DNA from 4 places in the Neobacillus sp. NPDC058068 genome. Region 1 is predicted to be linked to each of the others. Evidence: predicted binding sites of a transcription regulator. Region 1 holds the regulator's gene; each other region holds the start of a gene.
What was found. Region 1 encodes Rex, which represses fermentation and respiration genes when NADH is low (regulators of the CRP and FNR family bind a similar motif). Its sites were predicted from a motif close to TTGTGAAATATTTCACAA; they were not measured.
Positions count from the first base shown of each region.

Region 2: ACFVSW_RS18090 (cytochrome c3 family protein) is a predicted target of Rex. The motif match lies at 3,003-3,020, and genes of this name have one in related genera.
Region 3: nirB (nitrite reductase large subunit NirB) is a predicted target of Rex. The motif match lies at 2,959-2,976, and genes of this name have one in related genera.
Region 4: ACFVSW_RS12490 (DoxX family membrane protein) is a predicted target of Rex. The motif match lies at 5,034-5,051, and genes of this name have one in related genera.

Region 1 is NZ_JBHVSI010000018.1:2,041-10,358, reverse strand. Features, by position in the region: gene ACFVSW_RS19930 (MDR family MFS transporter) at 1-1,316, opposite strand, end outside; gene ACFVSW_RS19925 (cytoplasmic protein) at 1,328-2,038, opposite strand; gene ACFVSW_RS19920 (polymer-forming cytoskeletal protein) at 2,054-2,776, opposite strand; gene ACFVSW_RS19915 (YhbD family protein) at 2,789-3,412, opposite strand; gene ACFVSW_RS19910 (redox-sensing transcriptional repressor Rex) at 3,527-4,180, opposite strand; gene moaC (cyclic pyranopterin monophosphate synthase MoaC) at 4,209-4,703, opposite strand; gene ACFVSW_RS19900 (ABC-F family ATP-binding cassette domain-containing protein) at 4,870-6,789, shown strand; gene tsaD (tRNA (adenosine(37)-N6)-threonylcarbamoyltransferase complex transferase subunit TsaD) at 7,212-8,237, opposite strand; gene rimI (ribosomal protein S18-alanine N-acetyltransferase) at 8,234-8,318, opposite strand, start outside.
Region 2 is NZ_JBHVSI010000015.1:118,781-127,098, forward strand. Features, by position in the region: gene secA (preprotein translocase subunit SecA) at 95-2,608, opposite strand; gene ACFVSW_RS18090 (cytochrome c3 family protein) at 3,125-4,507, shown strand; gene ACFVSW_RS18095 (NapC/NirT family cytochrome c) at 4,537-5,700, shown strand; gene ACFVSW_RS18100 (tetratricopeptide repeat protein) at 5,766-6,473, shown strand; gene ACFVSW_RS18105 (6-bladed beta-propeller) at 6,490-7,455, shown strand; gene ACFVSW_RS18110 (cytochrome c3 family protein) at 7,562-8,318, shown strand, end outside.
Region 3 is NZ_JBHVSI010000005.1:209,124-217,441, reverse strand. Features, by position in the region: gene ACFVSW_RS08365 (glycoside hydrolase family 43 protein) at 1-449, shown strand, start outside; gene ACFVSW_RS08360 (hypothetical protein) at 605-1,420, opposite strand; gene ACFVSW_RS08355 (hypothetical protein) at 1,657-1,884, shown strand; gene ACFVSW_RS08350 (hypothetical protein) at 1,902-2,894, shown strand; gene nirB (nitrite reductase large subunit NirB) at 3,084-5,495, shown strand; gene nirD (nitrite reductase small subunit NirD) at 5,502-5,822, shown strand; gene cobA (uroporphyrinogen-III C-methyltransferase) at 5,999-7,456, shown strand; gene ACFVSW_RS08330 (sirohydrochlorin chelatase) at 7,462-8,187, shown strand; gene ACFVSW_RS08325 (NAD(P)-binding protein) at 8,153-8,318, shown strand, end outside.
Region 4 is NZ_JBHVSI010000009.1:123,171-131,488, reverse strand. Features, by position in the region: gene ACFVSW_RS12510 (chromosome segregation protein SMC) at 1-886, opposite strand, end outside; gene ACFVSW_RS12505 (hypothetical protein) at 883-1,608, opposite strand; gene ACFVSW_RS12500 (hypothetical protein) at 1,550-2,980, opposite strand; gene ACFVSW_RS12495 (DUF2399 domain-containing protein) at 2,956-4,275, opposite strand; gene ACFVSW_RS12490 (DoxX family membrane protein) at 4,514-5,011, opposite strand; gene ACFVSW_RS12485 (CueP family metal-binding protein) at 5,373-5,912, opposite strand; gene ACFVSW_RS12480 (NADPH-dependent FMN reductase) at 6,156-6,698, shown strand; gene ACFVSW_RS12475 (YtoQ family protein) at 6,835-7,275, shown strand; gene ACFVSW_RS12470 (plasmid pRiA4b ORF-3 family protein) at 7,406-7,726, opposite strand; gene ACFVSW_RS12465 (M14 family zinc carboxypeptidase) at 8,029-8,318, shown strand, end outside.

The sequences.
Region 1 (8,318 bases):
CCAAAAGATTGCCCCTTCGGCATTGTCCCCATTCCTGAGAATAATTCTTTTAGTTTCCCGTTAAAATTACTTCTCTGAATCGTACCGAAGATGGTAATCCCAATCGTCATTCCCAGCGAACGAATAAAGTTACTCGTAGATGTCGCCGAACCCCTTTGCTCCATGCCAAATGGATGAATGGCGGCCATACTTAAGACTGAAAAAGAAAATCCTACTCCTAGGCCAATAACAATCATGTAAAGCGTTAAGAACAGCCTGCTTGTATCCGGCGTGATGGTGCTTAATAACAAGAATCCAATAATCAAAATCACACCAGATAAAAACATGATGTTCCGGTAGCTCATTTTTGTCGTCAAAAACCCGCCGACCTGTGCCGTTACAACGGAGCCGAGCATCATTGGCAATAAAATCAGCCCCGAATTGGTGGCACTGCCGCCGTATACCCCCTGAACGAAAAACGGAATATAAACCGTTGCGGCCATAAACGCTGCCCCGTAAAACAAGCCAACAATCGTACTTCCGGCAAACAGCTGGTTCTTAAACATCGAAAACGAAATAATCGGGGCCTTCGCTTTTGTCTCAACCAATAAGAAGATGAGAAAAAGAACCGCAAATCCCGCAAATAGACTTAAAATGACCGTAGAATCCCAGTCATACGTCTGTCCGCCAAGTTCAAGGGCAAACATTAAACATACAACGGCACCAACTAAGGTAACCGCACCCCACCAATCAATTGATTGCTTTTGGTGAATCGGTGATTCTTTGTAAGAGAAAACAATAAAAATCAGCGATAAAATCCCCAGCGGCAAATTAATATAGAAAATCCAATGCCAGCTGATATGGTCAGTAATATACGCTCCGAGCAAAGGTCCAAATATACTCGACAGTCCAAAAACAGCCCCGAACAAGCCGCCCATTTTCCCGCGCTTTTCAGGCGGAAATAGGTCAAACATAATCGTAAACGCGATTGGAACAAGCGCGCCGCCGCCGACTCCTTGTATCGCCCGGTAGATACTTAATTGCGTAATCGTTTCTGCTGTACCACACAATATGGAACCTGCCATAAACAAAAGTAATCCAAAAATAAAGAATCGCTTTCTGCCATACATATCCGATAGTTTACCGAAAATCGGCATCCCTGCCATTTCCGCCACCATATAAGCCGAAATCACCCAGACAAATTTTTCGAGCCCGCCCAGGTCACCGACAATCGTCCCCATCGCCGTAACGACTATCGTATTATCCATTGAGGCCATCAAAATCGCCAATAGTAATCCTGCAACAACCAATCCTAACTTACTTTCCTTTGTGACCATCCCATTCTCCTTTAAAGTTGTGTCTTTGTTTTTATTATTGCTGAAGGGTCATGCGTTAACTCATTGGTATACTCGACCAACCCTATTTGGCAGCCGGGGCCAATTTTGACCATTTTGCCGCGAACGGTATCTGCCTTTGTATTTTCAAGGTAGATGTCGTCCCCTTCAATTACTTTAGCAGTAAGGAATCCCGTCTCTTTTCCAAACGAAAGCAGTGAATTCTTCTTCCTTTTCACCGTGATTTTCCCGCCGCCAATTTCCTCAGCACGACTCTCCCCAAATCTTAATGAAACTTTAATCGTTTCGGCGGTTAAAAGTCCTGTGATTTCAAAACCGCCGCTAGAATCGAACGTCTCATATTCCACATCGCCATTAACCGCAATACTCCCTTTAATGGTCGCATCATCTCCACTAAGTCTTTCGCCGACTTCGAGCAATCCGAGAATCTTCATTTTTTTCAAAAGGGCATGGCCGCCAACCTTCATCGTCCCCATGACAAGTGTTTGGTCAGCCTCCATATTCCCTTTAAATTCTGCCTCACCAATAATTTTCACGGAGCCAACAGTAGCATTTTCGACCGCTTCACTTGTTCCGTAAACATGGAAATCGGAACAATCAACATCATTTACAATTGTCCCTTCTCCTCTAATGCTGACTTTATCGTAATGGCCCCCAGGATAGCTTCCCGATCCATTAATAATTAGATTTTCGCTTTTTCCCATTACCTTCTCCTCCTCTTAAACCTTTTTTGACTCACCAACTACGGCATTTCTATCCTGTGAATATTCTTCCGTGTATTCAACTGCGCCAATTTGACAATTAGGTCCAATCTTTACCTGATTGCCGCGGACCACTTTTGCGATCGTATTTTCAAGTTCAATAATGTCCCCTTCAATTAAGTCCGTTTCCAGTTGCGTTTTAAAAAAGGGCTTGAATAACGTGCCGATGAACGACCCTTTATGTTGTTTTACGGTTATCGTCTGTCCGCCAATTTCTTTCGCCTTACATTCTCCGTATATCTCAACATCAACTTGATCAGCATTTAACAGGCCGCCAATCGTAAAGCGATATTTTCCTTTAAAAATTTCAGCTTCACAATCTTCACCCACCGATAAAATCCCATGACAGTTTATTTCCTCACTTTTAACTTTGCCGCCAACAGAGGCTTTGCCTGAAACATAGAGATGTTTCGCATACAGGTTTTTCTCAATTTTTGCTGTTCCTTCCACCGTAACCTGTTGGCTATCGATCGTTCCTTTAAAACTCGCATTTCCACTTATTTTAGCTGTATTTGCTTTCACATCGCCTTTGACCGTACCTGAACCATTGCATTCAAAGTCACTACACTCTAAATCACTGTTAACCGTTCCATGTCCATTCAATGTAACAAGCTGGAATTTCCCGCCATTAGATGCCCCAACCCCATTAATGACCAAATCTCCTCTATTCTTTAATTCCATTGCCATTCTCCTTTATAATAATTTCGACTTAATCTCTTCCATACAAGTCATTAGTGACAGTGACACTACCATTTTCGTTCCCGGTTCAAAATGAACGGCTTCTGCATTAATTAATAATAGGCACGAAGATACCCCAAGCTTTCGGGCAATCACCAATTCACAGCTTTTTTGTTTGATAAGTGGCGCATTATCCTTTAATACTTGTAAGACCATTTTCCCCTCATCCAAATTAATTTCACCCGACTGAAGCAGCTTTTCTAACACATATACTTCAAGAATTCTTGGAAAATGAAATGTAAGACCGCTCTTATCATTCTCTAGGTAAAAATTCATCACTGCAGCAGAAACAATGTTACGTTTGATTAAATCATCCTTTTCCAATTGCAAATCACTAATATTCGGCGAAAACATATCGGCCAGTTCATCTAACGAAAGATTTTCCTTCATCGTTTGGATTTTATCGATTCTATCTAAAATCTTTTCTTTTGGAAAAAAGGTTTCCTGACCGGTAAATGTCGATTTTCGAATAAACCATTCTTCAGGAATCAAATCCTTCCGCTTCCACCGATACAGCTGTCCGTACGAAATCCCTGCTAGATCTAATAAATCCTTCTTAGAAATTAACTCCTCGCTCATGTTGAAAACCCCTTTCTGTTTTATAATGTAACATAACACTGTTACGCATGTAAAGCGGGAAAAATAAAAAAGGGCTTTCCACAAGTTTATGCTCGTGAAAAACCCTTAAACATATTATTCTTCTAGCTCTGCGGTCGGATAGTGCTTTAAAAAGTAAATTAATGATTGCAGCTCTACTGCTAAATCGATATGGTGGACCCGAATGGAAGGAGGAACATTTAACCGTGCTGGCGTAAAATTTAATATCCCTTTCACATCAGCCTTCACAAGTCGATCGGTAATCTGCTGAGCGACCTGCGCGGGAACGGTTAGAATCGCTACCGATATATTTTCATTGGCTAGGACGTTCTCCAATTCATCAAGATGGTAGACCGGTACCTCACGAATCTTCGTTCCCATTTTATTCGGATCGACATCAAAGGCAAATTCTATTTTTGTGTTATTGTTTTTTAAAAAATTATAGTTTAAAAAGGCAGTACCAAGATTACCGACCCCAATTAAGGCCACCTTTGTTAGTTCATCTTGATCTAAGGTTTTGCGGAAGAAGGTTAATAAATAATTGACGTTATAACCGTAGCCCTTTTTGCCTAAGGCACCAAAATAGGAAAAATCCCTGCGAATGGTTGCCGAGTCCACTTTCACTGCTTCGCTCAGTTCTGCTGAAGAAACCCTTTGTTTACCGGAAGAATGAAGGTTTTTTAAAAATCGATAGTAGAGGGGCAGCCGTTTTGCTGTCGCCTGTGGTATTTTCATTGTTTCATTACCCATAATCTCCCACACCCCTTGAATGATTTAGTTAAATTTCATCGGTTCGTTTATAATCCCCGTTTTTACCGCCCGTTTTCTCGACTAAATAGGTCGGTCCGATGACCATCCCTTTGTCCACTGCTTTACACATATCATAAACGGTTAAGGCACAAGCTGCGGCTGCTGTTAACGCTTCCATTTCCACACCTGTGTTCCCTTTTGTTTTGACTGCTGCCGCAATTTGCAGGTGATAGTTCTCTTTCTGATCCGCTTCCCATGAGAAAGAAATGTTCACTCCTGTTAGCGGAATCGGGTGACACATTGGAATCAGATCCCATGTTTTTTTGGCCGCCATAACAGCTGCTACCTGGGCCACAGCTAACACATCGCCCTTTTTCATTTCATTATTGGTTATCTTTTCATAAATCTCTTTACTAACAGTTATGCTGGAATGTGCCAGAGCGGTCCGTGCAGTTTCTGGTTTATCACTTACGTCGACCATTTTCGCTCTGCCTTCCTCATTAAAATGTGTAAAATCTGCCATATAAAAAATCCTCCTCTCAAATCATACACTATTTTTCCTATTATGTGTGTGAAACTTTGAACTAGTTCAAACATTTTTTTCGTTGAAGGAAACCCGCTCTTAAAGCCCTTTATTGCCGACACTCTAGTTATACGGTACACTATTTGTATGTAAGAGGTGAATGAAAATGATTTTACTGCAGGTCAATCAACTACAAAAATATTATGGTGCTGACCTTATTTTATCGAATATTAAGCTAGAATTACAAACGCGAGACCGGGTGGCGCTTGTTGGCCGCAATGGTGCAGGCAAATCGACGCTTTTAAAGATCATTGCCGGACACTTGTCACATGATGGCGGAGATATAATCAAACCAAAAGAAGTAACCATTGGTTATTTAGCGCAAAATACCGGATTAGAATCGAATTTGTCCATTTGGGAAGAAATGTTGACTGTCTTCGAACCGCTTCAATTGATGGAAAAGTCGCTTCGCAGGCTTGAGGAACAGATGGCTGACCCCGGTGTGTTTGAAGACAATGAAAGATATGAACGTGTTCTTAAGGAATATGACCAGCTTCAGGTGAAATTTAAGGAGACTGGCGGCTATCAATACGAAGCAGATATTCGCTCCGTGCTCCATGGGTTAAGTTTCCACGAAAGCGCGCTTGCGATTTCAAGTTTAAGCGGCGGACAGAAAACCCGCCTTGCTTTAGGAAAATTACTATTAACAAAACCTGATATCTTAATTTTGGACGAGCCGACCAATCATCTCGACATCGATACTCTTTCATGGCTTGAGCAATATTTACAGAGTTACGATGGCGCCATTTTAATTGTCTCACATGACCGATATTTTTTAGATAAAGTAGTCACTCAAGTTTACGAAGTATCCCGCAAACAAATTCAAAGGTTTACGGGCAACTATAGTTCTTACCTTGACCAAAAAGCCGCCAATTATGAGCGCGATATGAAGGTTTACGAAAAACAGCAGCAGGAGGTTGCTGATCTTCAGGACTTTATCCAGCGGAACTTAGCACGGGCCTCGACGACTAAACGAGCACAAAGCCGCCGGAAAAAGCTCGAGAAGATGGAAATTATCGACCGTCCATTAGGTGGTGAAAAGTCCGCTACCTTCTCGTTTGAAATCGAGAAACAAAGCGGAAATGATGTTTTGGCAGTGGATTCGCTTGCTGTCGGTTACGGCAATGAAAAAATTTCTGAGGACATCAACTTCCGTGCCTATAAAGGGGAAAGCATTGCCCTTGTCGGACCAAACGGAATCGGCAAATCAACACTGTTAAAAACGATTATCAATCGATTGCCCGCGCTTGCCGGAACGATTCAATATGGAACAAACCTTGCGATTGGGTATTACGACCAGGAACAGGCCGAGTTAACCTCCAATAAGCGCGTGTTGAATGAGCTCTGGGATGATTATCCGCTTAAAAATGAAAAGGAAATCCGGACGGTTCTCGGTAATTTCTTATTTTCCGGCGATGATGTGCTGAAGATAGTTTCTACCTTAAGCGGCGGTGAAAAAGCCCGACTTGCCCTTGCTAAACTGATGCTTGAGAAGGCAAATGTGTTAATTTTGGACGAGCCAACTAACCATTTAGACCTTGATAGCAAAGAAGTGCTGGAGAATGCCTTAATCGATTATCCAGGCACCATTTTGTTTGTCTCACATGATCGCTATTTCATTAACCGGATCGCTACAAAGGTACTGGAACTGAGCGGGAATGGAAGCAGTGAATATCTTGGGGATTATGATTATTATCTAGAAAAAAAACTGGAGCAAAAAGAACTTGAAGCGCTTGCGCTTGAAGATTTAGCAAAAAAGGCAGCCTATTCCGCAACGCACGAGAAAAATAGTTATCAACAGGATAAGGAAAGTAAAAAGCTTGAACGGCAGCGAAAAAGAAAATTAGATGAAATCGAGCTGCGCATCGAAGTGCTTGAGGAACAAATTGGCGATTATGAGCAGCAATTATGTGCACCAGAGATTTTTCAAGACCACGAAAAAGTTTTGGAAATCAACCTAAAAAGTGAAAAAGCGAAGACAGAGCTTGAGCACTTGATGGAGGAATGGGCGGAGTTAGCGGAATAATGGTTGAAACCGGGCGGGATGTCTGGTTTCAACCATTATTTTTTTGGATATATATATGATATCTGCAAATTCTGGTGTGTTATTGACAGATTTTAATTTGAAATTGAAAATGAAAGAAACTATATCAACAAATTTTAAAGGATATCAACAATTTTTAAGAAATCCTTCGCTTTTCCACAACTTTATTCACACTTTAAACAGAATAATTTCAGGAGTTTTATAAGCTTTTCCACATTATCCACAATAAGTTGCGTTTTTATCCACATTGCCCACACAATCCACAGGCTTATCCACATTTATTACTTTTTCTATCTTTTTTTATAAAATCTTATCCACAAAGGACGTAAATAGCGTTACTGATTCGTTTATGCTGCACTCCCCCCCTTTTCGAAAAAAAAACTCTTCTTATTCAGAAGAGTTGGTTAACCATTATAGATTTCAATATCCAGTCCCGGATTTGCATTTAGGGAAAGCCCTGCTCTGATCCCTTTTTCAAACATCACACTTCCGGCAGCGGCAATCATCGCAGCATTATCGGTACACAAGGATAATGGCGGAATCACCAATTCTACCTTGTCATTATCCGCGAATGCCTTTTCTAATGCCGCCCTGAGGCCTTTATTTGCCGCAACACCGCCAGCGACTAATACTTGGTTCACACCATACTTAGCTACGGCTCTTTCCGTCTTCTTAACTAATACCTCAATCACACTTGCTTGAAAGCTGGCGGCAAGGTCCTCAGGTGCTATCACTTCGCCGCGCTGTTCGGCATTGTGGACCGTATTAATGACAGCTGACTTTAAGCCGCTGAAACTAAAATCATAAGAACCTTCCTCTAACCAAGCTCGAGGTAAATCAATTGTCGGGCTTCCCTCCTGTGCCAAACGATCAATATGCGGACCGCCTGGATACGGCATATTCAAGGTCCTTGCCACCTTGTCATACGCCTCTCCTGCTGCATCATCCCTCGTCTCGCCAATCACTTCAAAATGTCCGTGCTCTTTCATATAAACAAGCTCGGTATGCCCTCCTGAGACCACTAGAGCTATAAGAGGAAACTGCAACTCCGTTATCAGCCTGTTCGCATAAATATGCCCGGCAATATGATGAACCGGAACTAGCGGTTTGTTATGAGCAAAGGCTAACGCTTTGGCAGCATTTACCCCTATTAAAAGGGCACCAACCAATCCCGGTCCTTCTGTAACAGCTATAGCATCAAGCTCAGCAAAGGTTAACTTCGCTTGACTCAATGCTTCTTCAATGACGATTGTTATTTGTTCCACATGATGGCGTGAAGCAATTTCAGGGACTACCCCGCCAAAACGTTTATGGCTCTCAATCTGTGATGCCACTACATTAGCCGCAATTTCACGGCCATTTTTTATTATCGCGACTGCCGTTTCATCGCAGCTTGTTTCAATTCCTAATATCCACTGATCATTTTTCATAAATTCACCCACATGACTAACCCATCTTCCTGATTATCCGCATAATAATTTTTCCTAATCCCGCCATTTTGGAAGCCTAGT
Region 2 (8,318 bases), on a different contig from region 1:
CAGCCCCAAAATAAACTCATTTCTGCAACTCTAAAGCATGTTAACTTCAAAGCTAGACTAATTTCATGGCCTCGAATTGAACTTCAAACCAAGATTATTTCACCGCACCGCAGCAATTCTTATACTTTTTGCCGCTGCCGCAGATGCATGGATCATTGCGGCCGACGTTAACTGGGTTGACTTTCGGTTTTTTCTTAACGGGTTCGCCATCATCTTTCGGATTCATCGCTTGTCCTTTGGCTACCTCTTCCCGCTCCAGATTGTTGCGGATTTCGGCCTTCATGATGTACATAGCTGCTTCATCCTCAATAGATTGAACCATTGCCTCAAACATCGCAAAGCCCTCATGCTGGTATTCACGAAGCGGGTCGATTTGTCCGTAAGCGCGCAAGTGGATGCCTTGACGAAGCTGATCCATGGCGTCAATGTGGTCAATCCATTTAGAGTCAACCGCACGCAGCGTAACAACCTTCTCAAATTCACGCATTTGCTCTGGATAAAGAATTTGTTCTTTCTCCTCGTAGCGTTCCTTCACCTTAGCGAAAATAGTGTCGACAATTTCGTCGGTATCCTTGCCCTTAAAGTCTTCCACGCTCATATCGCCCTCATGAAGCAGAGTTCCATGGACGTAATCGACGATCCCTTGCAGGTTCCAATCCTCTTCATCCTCATGGCGGGAAGCATGTGTTTCGACATTACGCTGGATCGAGTTTAAGATCATTTTCTGAACAATGTCGCGAAGGTTCTCCGATTCTAACACTTCATCACGCTGCGTGTAAATAATTTCACGCTGCTGACGGAGAACATCATCATATTGCAGCAGCTGTTTACGAGCGTCAAAGTTATTGCCCTCTACGCGTTTTTGCGCAGATTCAACGGCACGGGACACCATCTTACTTTGAATCGGCTGATTATCATCCATGCCGAGTTTTTCCATCATCGTTTTCATATTATCAGAACCGAAGCGGCGCATCAGCTCATCTTCCATCGATAAATAGAACTGAGTAATACCTGGATCGCCTTGACGCCCTGAACGTCCGCGGAGCTGGTTATCGATACGTCTGCTTTCGTGGCGTTCAGTACCAATTACCGCAAGACCGCCCAGTTCAATAACTCCTTCGCCAAGCTTAATGTCCGTACCACGGCCGGCCATGTTCGTCGCAATCGTAACGGAACCTTTGTGACCGGCTTCGGCAATGATTTCTGCCTCACGCTCATGGTTTTTCGCATTCAAGACATTATGATGAATCCGCTTTTTAAATAAATAAGTAGAAATCAGCTCAGACGTTTCAATCGCAACTGTACCAACTAGCACGGGCTGGCCTTTTTGATTACGCTCAGCAATATCTTCGACAACCGCACGGAACTTGCCATCCATCGAGGAGTAAATTAAATCGGGACGGTCATCACGAGCAATTGGTTTGTTAGTAGGAATGACAATAACATTCATATTATAAATATTGCGGAATTCTTCTTCTTCCGTTTTCGCTGTACCGGTCATTCCAGCCAATTTTTCATACATACGGAAGTAATTCTGGAACGTAATTGTTGCCATTGTCATACTTTCGTTTTGGACCTCAAGGCCTTCTTTTGCCTCAATCGCTTGGTGCAAGCCTTCACTATAGCGGCGTCCCTTCATCAAACGGCCAGTGAACTGGTCGACAATGACGATTTCGCCTTCCTGAACGACATAATCAATATCAAGGTGCATGCTGACATTTGCCTTTAATGCCTGGTTAATATGGTGATTTAAGGTAACATGCGACATGTCAAACAGATTTTCAATCCCGAATGCTTTTTCGGCTTTGCTAATCCCTTCTTCAGTCAGCATAACTCCCTTCGTTTTCTCATCATACGTATAATCCGTATCCTTCGTCAGCACCCGGACAAAAGCATTAGCCTGGATATAGAGGGCAGCCGACTTTTGCGCTGAACCTGAAATAATCAGCGGTGTCCGCGCTTCATCAATTAAAATCGAGTCAACTTCATCGATAACCCCAAAGAAAAGGGGACGCTGCACCTTTTGTTCCTTATATAGAACCATATTGTCACGTAAGTAATCAAAGCCAAATTCGTTATTTGTACCATAGGTAATATCGCAGGCATAGGACGCCTGTTTTTCGTCCTTGTCCATGCTATTTAAATTCAGGCCGACGGTTAAGCCTAAAAATTGATACAGCTCACCCATTTCGGTCGCGTCACGGCTTGCCAAGTATTCGTTGACTGTAACTACGTGAACACCCTTACCAGAGAGGGCATTCAAGTAAACCGGCAATGTCGCCGTTAAGGTTTTACCTTCACCCGTTTTCATCTCGGAAATATTCCCTTCATGAAGAGAAATACCTCCCATTAATTGAACATGATATGGATACAGACCGAGAACACGGCGAGCACCTTCACGAACAACGGCAAATGCTTCAACTTGCAAGTCGTCAAGGGTTTCACCCTTTTGATAACGGGTCTTGAACTCTTCCGTTTTTTCTCGAAGCTGATCGTCTGTAAGCCTTTCTGTTTCAGCAGCAAGTGCGTCAATTTTCACAGCTATTTTGTCTAAACGCTTTAGCTCGCGTTTATTCAGATCAAATACTTTATTTAAAATCCCCATCAATGATGAACGCTCCTTTTTTTCGAGAGTCAAAATTCACTTTTTCAAAAAAATCTGTCAAAATCATTCGATAATTTCCCTATTTATCTTACCACTTCCGTAATTCAGTGACAACAATGTTAACAAGGAAGCAGAAATTGACACACTTCCCTAATAGAAAGCTTTAGAACAATTTTCGATTTTTAGACAAATATGTCAGAGAAATGGCGTTTTATGGATAATTCATAGCGACCCCGAATAACCCCTTTCAAAATTCATTGGCGAATGAATAAACATTAATTATCTTGTATTAAAATGCGATATTATGCAAGTTAGTACTATAAAGATAGTGCTAATATAACTCTGTAATAACAACGTTCTTATGTTGTTTTTAGTGAAAAAGAGAAATTGAATCATTATGAAAAAATATTCACAAATTGTACATTGGATTATACTCTTACAATGTTAGATACTACCTTTAGAGAGGTTAATATGGAAAATAAATAGAGAATTAAAACCAAAATGGGAAGGGTGAGTAAAGTGGCCATTTGGGGGAAAAAGAAAAATAAAGAGACAGATCCCGAAACAAGAGAAAATAAAAAGAAAGTTGGCCTGATTCGCAGACTTTGGCAAAAGTTCAGAAACATAGATTGGAAGAATCCAGTCAACCGGTGGAAGCTGTTATTTGTTTCACTCGTTGGTTGTATTGTTGTTTTCGGCGGTGGATACGGAGTGCTTTCCTTAACCAACTCGCCATCATTCTGTTCAAGCTGTCACGAGATGGCACCTGAGTATTCAACGTTTACAGCGAGTGCGCATAGTAATATTTCCTGTGTTCAATGTCATATTAAGCCTGGGTTTACCAACATGATTACCCACAAAATGAAATCAATGAAAGAGGTTTACTACCATGTAACAGGCATACCTGAACAAATTGTTCAAACGGAAGAAGAAGCCGTTTCTAACGAGAACTGCTTACAATGTCACTCTAAGAACCGGCTTGTCACTGCATCTGGTGACTTAAAAGTGAATCATAAAGGTCATATTGAAAAGGATATTCCTTGTATTACCTGTCATGCAGGGGTTGTGCACGCAAAAATCGCTGCCCGCGGAATTAATACCGAAGAGGTTCGCGGCCATTGGACAAAGGAAAATGCTGAAAAGCTAATGGAAGAGAAATACTTGAGACCTAACATGGGTTCTTGTATTGACTGCCACGAGAAAGTAAACAACGGCGAAGAACCATGGAAAGAGGTTGCTTACAATGTTCCGCCAAATCCAGAAGAAGTCCAGCACAAGCTAGACGAACAAACGAAAAAAGCATCTGGTGAAGCCGCATCAACGGAAACGAATGAAGATGAAACGGCAGCAGCCCATGATGAAAAAACCCAAGAAATAATTTTACAAGCAATCGGAAAGCAAAAGAAAGACGTCAAGATTTCGATGGAATGTAAAACATGCCACAAACAAACAGAAATTCCAAAGACGCACCAAGCAGCTGATTGGAGTGGAAATCATGGTGATACTGCGGTTCAACAGCTTGATAAATGTGTGAACTGTCACCAAGATTCTAAATGGGCAAGAGAAATTCCAAAAGAAGACATTATGTCATTACTGAAAATGAAAGAGCAAGAAACAAAAGCAAGTAAATATACACCTAACATGACAGTGGTAAAAGATCAAGCTAGAACAAATAAATTCTGCGGCGCCTGTCACTCCGACCGTCCTAAAGGACATGGGGATAGTAATCAATGGTTAACATCTCATGCGGCCAATGCAAAAACAAATGACCAGAAAGCAGAATGCTTTGTCTGCCATGATCGTGAAAAGCCAAAAGCTGACTCAGGCAATGTAAAAGCACCAACAGATGTTTATTGTCAATACTGCCACAGAACTGGTTTTAAAGATGATAAAACAAAATAATACAATTTTTAATCTGGAGGGACGCTTTTATGAATGTAGAGAAAAAACAGCTGCGGTTCCCTCCTCGTTATCGCTATATGTTAATCAAAATTGTAACCTTAACATTGTTGTTTCTAGCCCTATTCTTCATTATCGGAGTTTACGGGCTACATGCAACCTCAAGCTCAAAGTTTTGCTCATCCTGTCATGAGATGAAGCCAGAGTATTATACATGGAAGGCCTCCACCCATAGCGAAGTGGATTGTGTAAAATGCCATACTGAGCCTGGGATTAAGCAGATAGCGAAGGATAAAGCAGACGGAGTTATCAAGGGTTTACGAAATGAACAAGTGACAACAGCAGCGATCATCCGCATGCCGAAAGAAATTTCAAATAGTAAATGTGAAAAGTGTCATAATATGGCAACTCGTGGAGTCTCAGCATCAGGGGACATCATTATTCCCCATCAGCAGCATTCAGATAAAAAAATTAAGTGTACACAATGCCATAGCAATGTTGCCCATGGGGAAATTGCCGACCGAAATATGACCTTCAAGACTGACTATGATAAATGGGATAGCAAGGTCGGTAAAGCAGCGATGGCGGATCTGAAATTCATTCGCCCAAAAATGGAAACGTGTATGGATTGTCATATTGCAAGAAAGATCACCACGGAATGCAGTGCGTGCCACACGACCGGAATGGTTCCGGACAGCCATAAAAAGGCAGATTTCAAAACGAAAACACATGGCATTATCGCGAAAACGGACTTAAAGGATTGCAATGCATGTCATAAGTATATGTCTACAGCGACGTTGGAAGGGTATGAAGAGGTCTCTGTGATTGACAAATATTTAAACAAAGATGGCGGGCAATCAAACAAAAACGAACATGCCTATGCAAAAGAAAATACCTTTTGCCAGGCCTGTCACCAAACACGTCCGGCAAGCCATACGCAATCGTTTATCGGCAGCCATGGTGAACAAGCAAGTAAAAACGAAGAAAAATGCTACACCTGCCATGAGCCTAATCAATCCAATACCGCTAGTGACAATACGGTTAATTGTTCTACATGTCACCAGATGAAACATCGAAATAATTGGCGTGACCGTCATCCGATACCTGTGGAGAATGTGAAGAAACCGGAAGCAAGATGCTATACCTGCCATGCAGAAAAAACTTGCACAAGCTGCCACAAAAGCAATAAAGACTAGCCTAAGCAAATCTTTGGACTAGTTCATAACAGCAAAGAAAAAGAATTTTTTTGAGGAGGATCCTTATGGAGGCCCAAGAACTCCCGATAATCGAAAAGCCTGAATCCAACAAGAATACACGCGAAATGAAACGAAAAGTTCGCTTTACAAAGTTACAAGGATTATCGCTCATCATTGCAACCTTACTTATAAGCTTGATTGGTGGATATTTAGTTTGTGACAACTTTATTTGGTCAAATAAAGACCTAAGCAGAATCGACCAACAAATTGCCTATTATGAAGGCCAGGTTAGTAAAGAACCCAACAATCCTGAACACCGGGTTAACTTAGGTTATTCCTATAATTTAAAAGGTCAGAATGAGGATGCTATTAAACAATTATTAATTGCCATTGATTTAGATAAAAAGAATGTCGGAGCGTATTTCAACTTAGGGGTTGTCTATAACGATGAAAAGCGCTATGACGATGCCCTAAAGCAATCCAAAAAGGCAGTAGAATTAGCCCCGAAAGACTATAAGGGCTATTTATTAGAAGGAATGGTTTATCGAAAACTAAAAATGTACAAAGATGCACTGGCATCTCTTGATGAAGCAAACAAACTAATGCCAGTTAATAATGATATTATCTTTGAGATTGGCAGAGTAGCAGAGGATCAAGGGAAAGTGGCTGATGCCGAGGAGCTCTACAAAAAGGCATTGAGTTACGACCCTCTTTATAAACCGGCATCAGAAGCGTTAACTAGATTAGCAGCCAAAACGAAAGACAGCAAATAAAAGGAGATGACTAGAATTGAAAAAGACAACTGTATATATATGGATGAGTACAATGGTTGTACTTTCTGCAGCACTATTCACGGGCATCACCTTTTTTGATTTAGGACCAACACTGAAACCTATCGTGGCGAAAGCAAACCCCGTTGGCGGTGAACCTGAATTTAGACAGTCTTTCTATGGCAGCTTCGATGTTCCACTGAATAAACCAATGGATGTTGCCAAAATTGGCGAGCTCATTTACGTTACCGATACAAATAACAATCAAGTACAGGTATTTGATCAATCTGGAAATAATGTCTTGAAATTTGGGGAAGCAGGGACAGAAAAAGGCCAATTGCAATTCCCGTACGGAATTTCAGGCGATAAAAGTGAAAATATTTATGTAGCAGATTTATATAATGGCAACATTTCCATTTTTAATAACAAAGGTGAATTTATTAACTATTTCCCTGATCAAGAAAAGGCGATTAAGTCGCCAGGAGGATTGCGCATCTACGGTGAAAAGTTGTATGTCACCGATATTAAAGAAAACAAGCTGTTTGTCTTTAATTTAGAAGGCAAAAAATTGATGGAAATTGGCGGCGCTGGCCAAGAAGACGGTAAGTTCATTGCGCCTAACGCGGTAGCTGTCGATAAAGATAATCATATTTATGTCACTGATTCCGGTAATAATCGCGTTCAAGTTTTTGATAAAGATGGAAAGTTTATCAGAATCATTAATGGCTCTACGGATGGGAAAGGTGAACCGATTTTTGTTAATCCAAGGGGCGTAGGCGTTGATTCCAAAGGCACTGTTTATGTGGTAAGTAATTTATCCCATAATATTTATGCCTATGACAAGGATGGAAAGGAAGTCCGGGTAATAGGCGGAATGGGAACAGACAACGGCCAGCTTTACTTACCTAACGGCTTATTTATAGACGAACGAGACGCCATATTCGTAACAGATACGATTAACCAAAGAATTTCAGTATTCTATTAGTTATCTTTTTCATTAAAGGAGGTGATGCGAAAAAATACGATCAACCGTTTTGAATAGAAAAATAAATAAAAAAAGAGAGAGAAAGAAATTTGGGAGGTTTTTAGAAATGAGCAAGATTAAATTAGGCTTTTCGGCATTGTTAACGCTAATTTTGCTAAGCATGTTTGCTGCCTTGGCGTCTGCAGAAGGAAATTTCACCCCAACACCAAGCAATCCGGCAGAAGGAATTAATATCGGTACAGTTGATAACTTTGGTCAAGTAAATGCACACAAAACACATGGAAATTTCCAAAACAATACAAACTCTTGCGCAAACTGTCACAGTACACATAATGGTGCTGATACTAAATTAGTTAAATTCAAAAACGCCGAATATGATATGTGTTTATCCTGTCATGACGGTACAATGGGCTTTTATAACGTCAAAAAAGCAAGCGGCGCCGGAATTTTCAGCGAATCCCATGAAAGTGAATCCATGCATAATGTATCATCAGGAATCAAAAATAGTGCTGCTCCTGGGGCCTATACCAATAAAGATACAAACGAATTAACATGTTCAAGCTGTCATAACCCGCACGGATCTGTCAATGACAGATTATTAAAAGAAAATGTGATCGGTAATACGCCATTTGCCTATACAATGGTGAATGGAGTTAAAGTACCTACTCAAAATGGAATTAAAACCGTTAACCTTGCTTTAACTGAGGATCCTGCTTATGCTGACATAAATAAATCGACAACAAATTCAGGACTAAAAATCACTACATCCATTGGTCCTAAGGACAATACTGACAAAGTAAACTATTCTCAATTCTGTGCAGCTTGTCATGATGATTATGCTGCTAGCAGAAGTGCTGGTAGAA
Region 3 (8,318 bases), on a different contig from region 1:
CTCCGGCGGATGAATGGGAGAAACAAGGTGGAATGGCAATAAATGAAGGTCCAATAATTCTAAAACGGAACGGTAAAATTTTTCTCGTTTTTTCTGCAAGTGCAACATGGTCTGATGACTATTGCTTAGGGATGCTTACAGCAAGTGAAACGGCGAACCTTCTTGATCCTGATTCTTGGGTAAAACATCCGGGACCCGTTTTCTCGAAAAGTGTAAAAAACCGAGTATTTTCCCCTGGGCATAATAGCTTTACTCAATCCCCAGACGGAACTGAGGACTGGATCGTCTACCACGCATTTTCGTTTTCGGAGGATGAAGGAGACCATGGTCTGGGAAGGCTTCGGAATCCAAGGGTTCAAAAAATCAATTGGAAACCAGATGGTACCCCTAATTTTGGTACTCCACTACCAGCCTATACCCCGATGGTCAAACCTTCTGGAGAAGTGTAGACTTTATGTTTAAAAGCAGGAGGGAGTTCTCCTCCTAACTGTCTACCCCACACGGACAAATGTCCGCGAGGGGTGTCAGGCACCAACTTCCAAAAAAATGTATTGGTTTATGCGTTCAAAAACCCCTATTCGACTTTATTAGGGGTTTTTTTGGTTTATTTTTTTGGCACATTTATAACAAATGGTACTGTGAAGACTTTACCATTGTGTTTAAATTGTCCCCAAACTTTATAAACGCCAGCTTCCGGGAAAATCGTCATAAAGATAACACTCGGTCCATTTCCTGAAGTGGTCATTGGATGAATGTGCAAGTATTTTTCGGCATCCGCACTGATGGCAACCGTATGACCCATCGCCCCTAAATAGGGCTGCAGATTTTTTATCGGTTTGTTTGTTTTTGCATCCGTGATGGTAAACGTCATATGTAGCGTCTTTCCGGCAGCAAGTTGGCTAAATGTGAGTGTCACTTTTTTGCCATCAACCACTTTGGTAAACGTCTTATCCGGAGTTAGCGGTTCTTCCTTCGCAGGCTCTCCTTCAATATGAACCCAGTGAGTTTCCACGCTGCTATCGCCGCCTCCTTTTGGGGTTGACTCAGCAATAATCTTATAGTCTCCTCCAGCAGGGAAGCTGGTCGTAATATTAAATTTTCCATTCCCTTCATACTTAGGGTGGATGTGGGAAAAATAAGCTAAATCTTTACTAACGATAAATAAATGCATTTTTTTCTCGTGAACCGTTTCAAATGTTTTAATCGGTTTACCTGCCTTATCCATTATTAAAATGGAAATCGGAATTTTCACGTTAGCTTGCGGTTGGTCTGTTAATGTCCATTCGGATTTAGTTGGAACCACATCGGTAGGGGTGGCACTCATTTTATGATCCATTGTCGACTTAGGGACTTTTATTGAATTGCAGGCAGTTAGAAATACAACTGATAATAGTAAAATGCTAATAACAATTTGCTTCATGGAACATTCTCCTCTCCAATCATCGTCCATTACTCTAATGTACATTACCGGATTCAGCCAGTGCAAGAATTTACTGTAAATTAATAGCCAATTTTTCTAAAATTAATGTTAGAATAAGGATTGAAGTTAGAAAAATGAAACATTTTAACTAGGAAATTCGTCTTCTAAAATGAAAGTTGGCAGCAAGCGAATTCTGTTACTATCTTAATATCATGCAGTTTTTGGAGGAAGGCATTTTGATACCGTTATATTTATTGCATGTTACAGCGGTCCAGCATAGTGAGAGTATGCTTTGGACATTTTTGACCTGTAACGTCTTTGTCGTCACAGCAGGAATTGTATTTATGTATAAATTATTCACCCAAAAAAAAGTCCGAAATGCCGGAATCGTGTTCGGTATCGCCATAGCGATTAATTATATCCTAATCGCCATTTTGGGGGATCCATTTGACTTATTAGGATAAGGTCAGGAGAGGGGATGATGAACTTGAAATATTATCGATTATGGGTAATCGCCTTTTTATTAAAATTTATTGGTTCTGCCTGGGATGCATCGTATCACTTTAAATATTTGTTTGAGGAATATTCCATTCCCCATATTGTTAATACACTTGGATTTGTACTGGGGGGATATTTGTTATTTAAAGAGTGGCGGCGCTCTACTTACATGGACGCATTTTCAAGAAATCTAATTACGATTGGCTATGTTTTATTTTTAATTGGAATCCCCTTAGATTTTACCTATCATATTGCCTATGGAATTGATTTAACAACGTGGAGCCCGACCCATTTTATTTATTACATTGCAACGGGTATTATGATATTTGGAGTTTGGCGCGGTTACTACATGTTCACTAGAGATGTAAAGCCGACCTGGAAGTCGATGCATACTTGGTTCGCGATGTTTTTACTTGAATGTTTGATGTTCCCAAATATGCAGCAGGAAAATGGGGCGATTTCCTATGACCAATACATGCAGGGAAAATCGATTGCCTCACCTGAAATTCTCGAACTCATCTCTGACCCGGCGTCACAAATTTTTGGCGGGATTCCGGAGTGGGTTTACCCGATTTATTCAGTGCTAATGGTTGCACTGCTGACAGTCTTTATCATTCGAATTTTTCGAGACTTTACTATACCTGTCATGGCCGCGGCGTTATATATTTTATTAAGATTTGTCGGTAAAGGTATTTTTGCGGCAGTTGGTTATCCAACATCTTATGTACCAATTACACTAATACTGATTCCACTGTGCTATTTATTGTTTAGAAAAATGAACTGGCTGGCCGGGCTGGCAGGCAGTTTAGGTTATTTCCTTATTCTGTATGGCATCCATCAATCAGGCTGGCTGATTACACCGCCGCTCGTATTGTGGGAGCTTGTTCCGGTTGTGCTAGTGGGTGTCCTAATTCCGGTAATAAGTAAGCTTGTCAAACCGATTCCGCTGGTGAAAAAGAATAGGCAGCCGGCATAATAACAAGAAGGTGTCTCCAATGGAGGCACCTTCTTTTTCTTATCGTAAAGCCTTTATGACAAAATTGTGAAACCATTCACATACTGTGGTTGAATGTGACGTACCTCACAATTATTTAAAGCTGCAGGGTTTACAATTTAACTATAAAGAAAACATTAATTAACTTAAATATATAGGGAGCGATCCAAAATGAAAAAATTAGTGATGATCGGAAACGGAATGGCTGGTGTTAGAACGATTGAAGAAATCCTAAAACTGTCGCCAGAACAATTTGACATAACTATTTTTGGACAAGAGCCATACCCAAACTATAATCGTATTAAGTTATCGAATATTCTTCAGGGTGATACAAATTTTGATGAAATCATTATCAATCCACTAGATTGGTATAAGGAAAATAATATTCAATTATTTACAGGAGAAACAGTCGTAAACATTGATGTAGAGGCAAAGCGTGTCATCAGCGATCAGGGACGAGAAGTCGAGTATGATGAATTGATTATTGCGACTGGATCCAATTCATTCATCCTGCCGATTCCAGGTGCAGATAAAATCGGCGTGACTGGATTTCGTGATATCCAAGATTGTGAAATGATGATCAAGTCGGCGGAGCGGTATAAAAAGGCTGTAGTCATCGGCGGCGGGCTGCTCGGTCTTGAGGCGGCCAGAGGATTGCTAAATCTAGGGATGAAAGTCGACGTGGTCCATTTAATGCCGCATCTAATGGAACGGCAGCTCGATCCGATTGCCTCGTCACTACTTAGAGCAGAACTTGAAGCTCAAGGCATGAACTTTTTAATGGAAAAAGAAACTGTCGAAATCCTTGGAGACGAACGCGTCACAGGCCTGCGTTTTAAAGACGGCTCCGAAGTAGAAGCGGATCTTGTCGTGATGGCGATTGGGATTAAATCCAATACAGCAGTCGTAAAAAGCAGCGGCATCTACGTCAATCGCGGCATTGTGGTCAATGACTTCATGGAAACCAGCATACCGAATGTTTACGCAGTCGGTGAGTGCGCGGAGCATCGCGAAATTGTTTATGGCTTGGTGGCGCCATTATATGAACAAGGAAAAGTACTGGCAGAACGTATTTGCGGGGGTGAAGCGAAGCCGTATGCAGGATCTGTTACCGGGACGCAATTAAAGGTGGCAGGTGTTGACCTTTTCTCTGCAGGAGAAATTTTTGAAGATGGATCAACGAAATCAATCATGGTTTACAACGAATATGACGGTATTTATAAACGGGTATTAACGAGAAATAACTTGATTGTCGGGATTGTCCTTTATGGCGATACAAAGGATAGTACAAAGTTGTTCCGGATGCTGACGAAAAAAGAAGATATTAGCGGGGTTTCCATTTTTCAAACAGAATGTTCGGGAAGGGCTAGTGATGATATTGCTTCCATGCCAAATGATGAACTCGTTTGCGGCTGTAATGGGGTGACAAAAGGGGCAATTGTTGAAGCGATTCAAACACAGGGTCTCACGACGCTTGACCAGGTCAGCTATTGCACAAACGCTGGGCGGTCTTGCGGACGCTGCAAGCCAATGGTCAGCAGTATTCTTGCCCATACACTTGGTGATCAATTCGATTCTGCTGCGGCACAGAAAACAAGCATTTGCGGCTGTACAACAATTAGCCGTGAGGAGTTGGTGGAGGAAATCAAGGCGAAGGGCCTAACAGGTGTGAAGGAAGTCATGAACGTACTGCAGTGGAACAATGAGGAAGGCTGTACGAAATGCCGACCTGCTATCAACTATTACCTTGGCATGATTCACATGGATGAATACAAGGATGACCGTGATTCCCGCCTCGTCAATGAAAAAATGCACGCCAACATTCAGAAGGATGGAACCTACTCCGTTGTCCCAAGGATGTACGGCGGGGTCACAACAGCAGCTGATTTGAAAAAAATCGCTGAGGTCGCAGAAAAGTACAACGTACCACTAGTAAAATTAACCGGCGGGCAGCGGATTGGCTTGTTCGGTGTGAAAAAAGAAGACCTGCCAGCGATGTGGGAAGAGCTTGATATGCCATCCGGCTATGCTTACGGAAAAACACTACGCACAGTAAAAACCTGTGTCGGTGCACAATTCTGCCGCTACGGTACCCAGGATTCAATGGCACTGGGAATTGAACTTGAGAAAAAGTTTGAACGTCTGGATACACCGCATAAAGTAAAAATGGGCGTATCAGCGTGCCCGAGGAACTGTTCTGAAGCTGGAATTAAAGACATCGGCTTCGTTGGTATTGATGGAGGCTGGGAGATTTACGTCGCAGGTAACGGCGGTGTTGACCTTCGCCCTGGCGACTTGCTATGCAAAGTGAAAACGCAAGAAGAGGTTATGGAAATGACTGGCGCCTACCTCCAATACTACCGGGAAACAGCGAATTATTTAGAGCGTACTTCAAAGTGGGTAGAACGCGTAGGCTTGGACCATGTGAAGGAAGTCTTGGCAGATGAGGAAACACGTAAAGCGTTAAACGAGCGGATGGATCAAACATTGAAAAAGTACATCGAGCCTTGGAACGAAGCAATTCAAAATGAAGAAATACAAGATAAATATTATGCTCAGCATACTATCAAGGGTGGGGAGTGAGTCCAAATGATTACAACATTAACACGAATTCCGGTGGCAAACTATTCTAATCTAAAAGCTAGGGCAGGTTATTCTCTTAAAATTGATAACACAGAAATTGCACTATTTAAAGTCACAAACGGCAAAGTTTTTGCGCTAGAAAATCTCAGTCCCCATCCGAAGGGCGGTGTCCTTTCGGAAGGGCTTGTCAGCGGTGAATATGTTTACTGCCCCGTCTATGATTGGAAGATTTCATTAGTAGATGGCAAGGTCCAGGCACCGGACGAGGGCCAAGTAAGGACATTTAAGGTAGAAAGAGAAGAAGATATCATTTTTATCGTATTATAGGGGCTGTTTTTCGAAAAAAATCTCCTTGAAAAATTTTTATCAGCGGTTTTAGTGGTTTTATCAGCGAATTTGAAAGATTTATCAGCGAATATTTTGTTTTATCAGCGAATCTAGCATGCTTATTAGCGAATCTCAAAAAGCAAATTAGCACGGCAATAAGGAAGGAAGGCTGCAGGATGAAAACAGGAAAAGTATTTTTAGTAGGCGCAGGGCCAGGGGACGTAGGACTTATCACCGTTAAAGGGTTGGAAGCGATCAAGCAGGCCGAAGTCATTTTATATGACCGGCTTGCCAATCCAAAACTATTAGAATTTGCCACGAGCGATTGTGAGCTAATTTACTGTGGTAAATTGCCTGACCGCCATATTTTGCGCCAGGAAAACATTAATGATCTTTTGGTGGAAAAGGCATTAGCAGGCAAAAGAGTTGTCCGTTTAAAAGGCGGCGACCCCGGCGTTTTTGGCAGAGTCGGCGAAGAAGCAGCCGCCCTTGCCCAATACGAAATTCCTTTTGAAATCGTGCCTGGCATTTCATCGGGGATTGCAGCCCCCCTATATGCCGGAATTCCTGTCACCCATCGTGAGCATGCCGAATCCTTTGCCGTCGTCACCGCTCATGATAAATCTAAGGACGGCAAACCGCTCCTTGATTGGGAAGGCCTTGCCCGCGGTGTCGACACAATTGCTTTTTACATGGGAGTGGGGAATTTACCGTTTATCTGTGATAATCTTGTAACACACGGAAAGCCCGATTCCACACCGGTTATTTTGATCCAATGGGGTACATTTGGCCGCCAGAAAACATTGCAAGGGACGCTTGCCGATATTTCAGCGAAGGTCCTAGAAGCAAAGTTCACCAATCCTGCCATCATTCTTGTCGGTGAAGTCATCTCGCTTCGGGAAAAAATCAGCTGGTTTGAGAAAAAGCCGTTGTATGGCCGGCAAATCCTGCTTGCGCGGACCTGTGAGGGTGTAAGTGGGTTGGCAAAGGAATTGATGGAGTCCGGCGCTGATGTGATTGAATTCCCAAAATGGAAAAGGATATCGTTACCAATTCATTCAGATATTCTAGCAAACATTTCGAGCTATAAAGGAATTTTGTTCACATCTCCTGAAAGTGTCGGCGACTTTTTCAAAACATTGATGGAAAATCGAGTGGATATTAGAAAAGTAACGGCGGATGTATTTGGTGTTTCTATTAAAACAATAAATGCCCTACAGGAACGCGGCTTGACTCCCCATTTAATCGATGAGATGTCAGTGGCAGGTAAACTACTTATTGTCGGTGATAATAGCATTTTAAAACATAATCACCCTAATGCCGACAGCTGGATAACAAGTAGGAAAGAGCTCGATCTCCAATTCCTGCCTATTTTTAAAAGAATGCTAGAGGAAGCAGATGTGAACACAATGGTTTTCCCTTGCCGGGCATCAGTGGAGCCTTTTATTGAAGGGTTAAAGGAATGTGGAATAGATGTCCTGGAGTTTATGAAGGATTTGCAGGTTGTCAGTATGGGCAAACAAACGATGGGCGCTGTGGAAATGGCTGGACTTCGATCACATGGGATGCCAAGAAGAGCAACAAAAGAAGCCTTGGTTGAATACTTGGCAGGACAACCGCATAGGGTGGTGTAGGAGTCATGGAGGCTGTCATTTATCTTGCGCATGGAAGCAGGCGGGCAGCGGCAAACGAGAAGTTTATTGCTTTTATTAAAAAAGTGATGCACCAGTCTGCGGTAGCCATTCAGTCCTATGGATTTCTTGAAAATAAGGAACCATCGATTACTCAAGCGATTGACACCTGCATCGAACAAGGGGCAAGCAAAATCACGGTTGTCCCTGTTTTCCTATTGCCTGGGGTTCATGCGGCGGTTGATATTCCAGCAGAACTGGACCGCTATCCGGACGTTGTTTTCCACTATGGAAGGCCACTAGGTGTTGATGACAGTATGGTGGAAATTCTAGCAGACAGACTGGCTGCTGCTGGTTTTAGCGGGCAGGGGGACGAAACGGTGCTGATGGTGGGCCACGGGAGCCGGGTCCCTAAAGCTGCAGTTGAATTTGAAAAACTAGCAATAGGTTTGGCTGAGAAAATTGGTAGTAAGGTTCACACGGCCTTCGTCACAACGCCCATTTTCTATCAGGATGTGGCGGCAAAACTAGCAAGTCAAAAGATTTATATTCTTCCTCACTTCTTGTTTTCCGGAGGCTATACCGTCAAAATGAAGAGAGAACTGGATAAGGCGGGCGGAGATATTATTTTTTGTGAGCCGGTTGGTTTTGCTGACAAGTTAATTCCGCTAATTGAAAAACGGGTTGCGGAGGTGTCGAATGAGTTCAAATTATCCGATTATGTTACGGCTTGAAGGGAAAAAAGTTGTGTTCGTTGGCGGAGGTAAGGTGGCCGAGCGAAAAATAAGCGGGTTACTTTGTACTGGGGCTCGTGTTGTGATGGTCAGCCCGGAAACGACGGAAGAATTACAAGGGCTCTTTCATG
Region 4 (8,318 bases), on a different contig from region 1:
GCTTGTTCAATTGTTCGATCAACTTTTCTTTCTCTTCTTGCTTGGATAAGATGGCTTCCTTCGCTTCTTCCATATCAGCGGATAGTTCCACCATGATTCCTTCTAAACTATTCATCTCTTTTTTCAAAGCTGCTTCTAATAATAAAAGAGATTCTGTATATTCCCTTGCACCACGTATTAGACGTTCTTGATTACTTTTAAACCTCTCTAAATCAGCCTGTTTGATTTGGAGTTCTAATTTTTTGTTATCAACACTATACTTGGCTGTTTTAAGAGTTTCAGTTGTTTCCTTTAGCTTTTCAATACTTTCTTCCCATTCACGCTGAGTTTGATCAATGCCATGCATCTCGCTAAAAATTCGAAACCGTTCTTCGGGGTTCATGACGGCAAATTGATTAACCTCTTGCTGATACCAAATCAGATAATAGGCATCAGGGTCAATTTTGTATTTGTAGAGCAAATCTTTCTTATAGGCAGAAAAATTAAATTGACGATCTCCAGATGAATATTTAATGGTATGTTCCCATTGATCCATTTCCTCACCTGTCGAGATGGAGTACTCTTTTTTGATCGGCTGCCCAGGTTCTTGGACCATCCTTAATGTAAATTGAATGAATGTGGCAGCGTCTATTTTCATATGGCCACTATTTTTAAATACCAGAGAAATTTGAGCTTTCCAGGTTTGATCAGGCAATAGATTTCGAGATTTTAACCCTTCCACATCTACTTTTGAAGAATAAAGTACCGCCCCCATACAATACGTGATCGTTGACTTACCTGAACCATTTGGACCTGTGATCATAATATGCTGGTCTATTCCAGATAAATCAATTTGCTCTGGCCGATAATCACGAATACCGGAAAATGACATTCTCCAAGGGATCATTCGCCTTCTCCTTTCTGATATAAGTTATAACGTTTAAAAAATTTCAATACTTCTTCTTTGTTCAACTGGTTTGACTGACTGAATTCTGCAGTTCGACGCAAGAACGAATCAGAAAAAAGATGCACTCCAATTGCTGTTAATTGAAAGGCCCTCTCTGATGAATTTGTTTGATAATCCTCAATCGCACCGATTTTCTTTAAAGGATCTATATTAAGGAGTACTCTTTGGTTTGCTTTTTTCGTTTCGTGCCCGAGTGCCTCTAGTAATTGGTCAAATAGTGTAAATTCATGCTGCAATACCTCTTGCTGGTAAAACATATACAGTAAAATCGCTAGACTTTCTTTTGATAAGGTGTTGCGTGCTGATTGAGCAGGTACCCTCATCAATGCTACTACTTGGTCGCGTTTTTTATCATAAATTAATTGAAAGTATCGGCTGATTGCTTGATTGACCCTTGTAATAAAAGAGAAAAACCGGTTGTCATCAGCTGATAAGCCAAGCTGCTTTTCAACCTCTTTGCGGGATAAACCAAAATTTCCGGATCGAATCGAAGCCGATGAAGAGAAGAGAATATTCATAAATGTTAACTCCTCTTCCTGAGTTAATATTCCTCTAATTGATTGCATGACATTTAATGGATTTACATTTAGTTCTTCTGCGGAATCATTCGGATTTTTCGTCTCTTTTGACAGGGTTTCTTCGTCTAATAATGTCCGATCCATCTCCATCCCTCATCCACTCCCATTTTTTATCGTAAACCTTCCGTTCTATGGTTTGTTTACCAGTTGTTATGGTTACCTTTTTATTACTAACTAACGCTGAAACGGCTGTCAGAGCATTAATGGCATCACTCCACTGATCGGTGGTTGCTTCAATGATAACCTGCTCGAGCGGTGCTTCCTCCTGCTTTTCAAAAAAAGCTTCAATGGCTGTTGTGTCGATCATGTTCTTCGTCAGAAGCCAGTTTGATTCTCCCATTAAACTCTCCAGCTCTTCCTCTGACAATTCCTCTGTTGAATATTCTACCGCTTCATCTTCATCAACGATTGGGTCAACTACTGGTTCATATGTCTCTAAATACCGGGTCGCCTCTTCTATGGCAATTGGCGTTAAAGGTGAAGCAAACTTAACCGGTATCCATAGCCCATCAATTGCTTCATCCTCATATTGATTTTGCTCCATAAAGCTTAATAACTGGTGGGCATTGGGGATATCCGAATCGAGCGGGGGATCGAACATTTTCGAAATGAAGGCTCGGACTTTCTCTGGTTGAATCGACGAGGTTAACGGTGTTTTTTGCATATTGGTGAACTTTACATACTTATTAATCATACCTAAACTAAGGTTCGTACCTTCAGCGAGAACAGCCGTCCCTCTTTGCATTAAATCTGTCAGCACTAAACTATCTTCGACTGTTTGGAATTGTCTGAACCTCTCCTCTAACTTTACCTCTAATTCCTTCATTAATTGGTGGATTAGTTCAAGCTGCGGCAGAGCGTTCCGGTCCGCAAGCATCTCTAACTCGCGTTCCCTTAAAAGAGCAATAGCATTTTCCACATTTCGAATCATACTTGCAATTTTGTTTCCACCTGAAATTCCATTGTCATCGTAGGCTTCGCTAATCTCTGCATCACGCCTTGCTTGGAATAATGATCGTCCAATATCATCATTCATATAATAAGCAAGAGAATCATTGGCAAGGCGGATAAGTGCATCCATCATCCGCTTTCCAACATCTCGCATTTTGATTTTTCTCGTTTGTTTTGAGATCCAATTGTTTTTTACTAAAACATTAATGATTTGTTCAACCCTTTTTTTCGATGGGGGATCCGTGTCATCGTAACGATTTCGATAACGATAATAGACGGTTTCTTCATTTTCAATTGGATCATCGAGGCCAAGTGCCTCTTCATTTAAAAGCTGAATGAGCCTTAGAAATCTCAAAATCTCTCCTGGAGTTTGAAAGAAGTTTTGAGCTCCTAAATCACTTAGAACTCCCGCTAATGATGAAATATCTTTCATCGACTGCATCATTTCTGGTGCCGATCCCGTTGTTTGAAATATAGATATTAAGCTTGAATCCACTTTTTCCAATGTTCTACACCTCCCATCATTTGTTCCTGTTCCATTCTGTCATTTTCTAAAAAGTCCATAAGATATTGTTCAAATTGGTACCAATCACAGATAACTTGCTGTTCCGGCAAAACGAACTTCATCGTAAGATTGTTGTGATTAGGGACTGCTTCGTGGATTTCTTTTGAGATTTGCAGGCCATCCCGATCGTAGTCACACCATATCATCACTTGTTCAATGGCACTATTGTCAAGAATTTGTACAATGGCATTTTTGTGGGCGGAACGTAAATGTCCATCAACACAAATGATAAGAGAATTGGTTTCTTTTAGGAAATACTCCGTAGCTGCCATTCGCGTCAGGATCGCTCGATTTTCGACCAGCCAAAGTGTCGTCGCTTTTGTTTGGTACGCTTCATCTGCTATCGATAAATTTGTTAAGGCATGAACAGGTCCCCAATCATAGGCAGCGTACTTCCCGCTCAGCTGTCCAGCGAAAAAAACTGGCGTAATTTGACCGAGACTTGTTAGACCTAACTCAACTGCCGGAACATTGGCCCACTCTTCTAAATGGTCAATAAACTCTTGCTTATAGGAATCAAATTCCTTTGACCCACCGATTTTTTGAAAATACGCTGCACCGATTTCCTTCCAATCAAATTCCTTCTTATGAAGACATAATTGACTAAAGGCATCGATAAAGTGTAAATACTTTAACCTGCTGCCCAAATGCCACTTTTGTGGAAAAAAGTCCGATAAGCTTAATTCATTCTGGTTAAGCTGATTCACTATTTTCACTATGTTTTGTAATCCACGCTCTTTTTTATATGAAAAATTATCAAAATGTACAACTTGAGTTGATAGAGTTGCTAGAATGTGGTTCTTCAGTTGAATAAATTCATGACGAGTTTGATCCACCTTTTGTTGAATCTTTAATTGTTCATATTGGTACAATCGAAACCCCATCCGATAATGGGAAGAACGGACCGTTTTCTCATCTTTCTCAAACCGCACTTCCTTCAAAATCCACCCTTCCTCCAGCCATCTAAAGGTCATGCGATCGTCATCATCTAGATCAACTTTTTTTCTGGGGGTAAATTTTAAAGCATCCAATTTATCATTGTTTGTCGTTTCTACTTTTTTATGGGGTTGGATTGATATAGTTAAAAGCCCGAGAATTCTATAGGTTCTCTCCGAACGCTTGATAATCTTTACTGCCAGTAAAAAATTATCGTAATTAGGTTGACTCCACTCCAGCTCCTCGCCGCTTTTAAGAAGGAAATCTTTAATATAGTTATGAAATGACTCATCTATCATACCGATACCTCATATATCATTTTATAGTATTATTTTAACAAACTAATTGGATAAAAGATTGAGGTATCATTAGGAAATTTCCTTGGGGGGAATCAAAGCTATGTTGAATTTGAGGGTAGAGATTAAAAGACCTTAAACCAACATTTAATAGTGATAACAAAAAATCAGGCAGTCATTGTGATTGCCTGATTTTCTATGGTTATTCTAAAGTAAGTTACGTTATGTGAAATCATAACAGCTATCGTGTAATTCCGGCAGCTTTTTTATGACCTTTGTTGAAATAGCCTTTTATAAATGGAACCGCAAATCGGTCAAGTCCAAAGTAGTAAGCACCGGCTCCTGCGAATAAGAGAATCATTGCTGCTGTATAAAGTATTGGATTAGTGCTTGTTGTACCAGCTAACATAAAGTTTAAGTTCATGAAGGCTCCGGCAATTAAAGCTGGAATTGTTGCTAAACCGACGATTAGACCAATACCAACAAGTAATTCTCCCCATGGTATTAATACGTTGAAGATATGAACGTTTGGCATTGCGAATTGTTGTAAGAACTCAGCATACCATCCTTGAACTGCTGGATGATCACCAGTTGCATTTGCAAGAGCACCTTTTAGGAATCCGGCAGCATCAAATCCGCCTGTTATTTTATGAAAACCTGCCTCAACCCATTGTAAGCCAAGCCATATTCGTAAAACTGTCCACATACCTGCTGCTAGAGGGGTTTTGTACCATCTCATCACAATCATCTCCTATTAGTACTTGTGAAATATTTCACAAGTTTATTGAAAAATTTTTGTGTCCCCTTTCGCCAAGGGGCTGTTCAGCCAGCTGGATTTTGTAGTGAAGTTTGTGATTATTTTCACTATCTTCTCTACACTTTAAATATACTCAGTTTGGATCCAAATGGCAACGACTTTCACAGTTTTTTAACATATTAATGTTAGAAATATGAATTTAATGTGAACAGGAGGTTTCATCCAGCAGCTAAAACCAAAATTCAAAAAATTGGTTAAAAAAGTGGCAGTCCCCGCTCGTGAATGTGGCAGGTGACTACCCCTTTTTTAGTTCAATAAACTTTCATATTAACCTAGTAAGCCACTACTTTAACTGCATGGTTGTAATGCAAGTAGGATCACCATCAAATGTGGCAATCTTTGATTCTGCCTTTTTTCCGTCATATTCAAACTTTATCTGATATGTTTTATCACGTGGCAGCCAAAAATCGATAAATCCATTAGATTGGGTCTTAACTTTTTCGTCCAGCACCACATTGCCATCCGTATCTTCGATGTAGACTTGAAACTCTTTATTCGCCAGTTCCCCTTGACAACCTGTCAAGCTATGATTTGTTCAGGGATGAGTTTGTTCGACGTAAGGAGCAATAGACACAAAAAACTCCTCTTTAGGCAAGTCATAGGCCGACTCTTTTCCATTGGCGTCAGTCACTATAAGTTGTAGTGATGTAATAGAGGCATTTTTGGCTTTCATTTTACCTGTACTATATTCGTGAACCATTTCCTTTATGTCGCTTGGTGCATTTTCTTTTAAAGAACTTCCTTCATCCGTACTTTTTCCACTACAACCAGCTAACATAATGGCAGCCAATAATAAAGTAAAGGCAATTGTTTTAAATTTCATTTAAGGGTATTCCCTCCTTGTCTCATGATATAAATTATTATATCATACCAAACCCCCCCACCCTATAATAGTCACAAAATCTTCAATATATTTAATTCCTTACCTGACTCCCTGCACATTAAAGCGTTACCGCATGGGAAGATGCAAATTAATTTATAATTTCATTCATTTGAGATACTATAATACTGTGTTACTTTAAAGAATAAAAAAATTATCCCAATCAATTAAACGGAGGCAGTATATATGAAAGTGGTAGCAATTATAGGTAGTATTCGCAAGGAATCATTAAACAAAAAATTAGCTGAGTATATTAAATCTCGCTATATTAACAAATTCGATCTTGAAGTTTTATCTTTAAATGAGATTCCTATGTACAATCAAGATATCGAAAATGAACCGCCACAAGAGGTTGTTGATTTCAAGGCAAAAGTAAAAGCAGCGGACGCTGTTTTATGGGTAACACCTGAATATAACGGAACAGTACCGGGCGTTTTAGTAAACGCAATTGATTGGTTATCTCGAGTAGATAAAGTGATGATTGGGAAACCATCGATTGTGATGGGTGCTTCAATGGGTAATTTAGGAACGGTGAAAGCGCAAATGCATTTACGTGATATTTTATTCGCTGGCGGCGTTGCTTCTCCTGTACTCATTGGCAATGAAGTATATGTAGGTGCTGCACATACGAAATTCGATAGTGAAGGCAACCTAACAGACGAAGGAACAGTGAAGTTTTTAGACACTGTGATTGACAACTTCACGACTTGGATGAAGAATTTTCAATAATTATATATCGGGGCTGTTCGTATCCAGTTTTCACTGGATTCAGGACAGCCCTTTTTTTGCTACAGGTGCTCCCTTTGAAAGTCTTATAAAATTTTATAATATAGGGTAAGAACAAATTAATTTTGGAGGAATCATTATGGAATTAACAGTTTATTTAGCCGGACAAATTCACGATACTTGGAGAGAAGACGTAAAGAAAAAGGCAAAGGAAAAAAATCTTCCGTTAGTATTTGTCGCACCTCAAACAAACCATGAACGATCAGACAATATCGGCGAAGAAATTCTGGGGCAGCAACCAGGAAATTTATATAAGGATAGTGCCGCATCCGATATTAACAATTTCAGAACACAGGTATTATTGCAAAAATCAGATATAGTCATTGCCCTATTTGGCGAAAAATATAAGCAATGGAATACAGCAATGGATGCCAGCACGGCAATTGCAATGAATAAACCTACCATAATCATCAGACCTGAATCATTAATTCATTCATTAAAAGAACTTTCCAATAAAGCGAATGTAACTGTCGAAACGGTTGATCAAGCCTTGGATGTAATAAGGTACATTTTTGAATAATGATTTTGAGTCACTAGGGTCAGGCACCAACTTTCAGGGTGCCAGGCAACCAAAGATAAACCGCTTTAAAATTCACAAGCAAAATCTCCTCTAGATTTTTGCTTGTCTTTTTATTTTTGTATACGTTTTTTCATCCGGCCATGTGCCGGATTTTTTTACCTTTATACAGATCGTCATCAAAATTAAAGGCGTCAAGGATGATTTCATGCAAATGACCCATCGTATGTTTTCCTGATAAAACAACCTTTCTCCAGACCGACTTCGCAATGGAAGGCTTAAAAGTATAGATACCATCAACAAATTTTTTCTTATTTCTTGGCAAAGTCCGTTTGATCTCCCCATTTGGAAATAGATCCACAAAGGGGTGGAAAAATGGCTGAGAACTCTGGTCCTCTTCCATCACATCGTAAAGTGTATCCTCTATTTCCTGTGGTACGTCACCAATTATCATATCTTCCAATTCTGTTACTGGAATGGGATTAATCTCGCCAATTTCCACATAGTTTTCAGAAAGACGTTTAAAAAAACGTTTGGTCTTACACCCTCAGATTATCGAAAGATAAGACTATCTTAATGTCTTCGACTGAGGGGGCCAGGCTATATTTATTCCTAAAATTCGCCTCAATAGGAAATTTGTTGGATTAAAATTCGGTAATTAATCACTATGTACAAGCTGCCATTTTATATATAACATTCTTCTTGTAGTGAATATTTTTAATTTTTCAATGATTATATCAATTGGAGGTTCTAAAAATGAAAAAGAAAGTCCTAGCATTATCTTTATCCAGTTTAATGGCAATTGGCGGAATTGTAAGCGTTCCCGTTTCTGTTGGTGCAGTGGGAGAAGGGCCAATCTATGGCGGAAATGAGTCGATTCAGACTTCTATTCTACATACATACACTGGTCTAGTTGATTTTCTAAAAACCCAAGATGCTAAACAAAGTGCTATGAAACTAGAAGTAATTGGTCAAACTGTTAAAGGCCGTGACATTTTCCTCGCGAAATATATGTCAAACCCTAGCAATCCGACTATTCTCTTTTT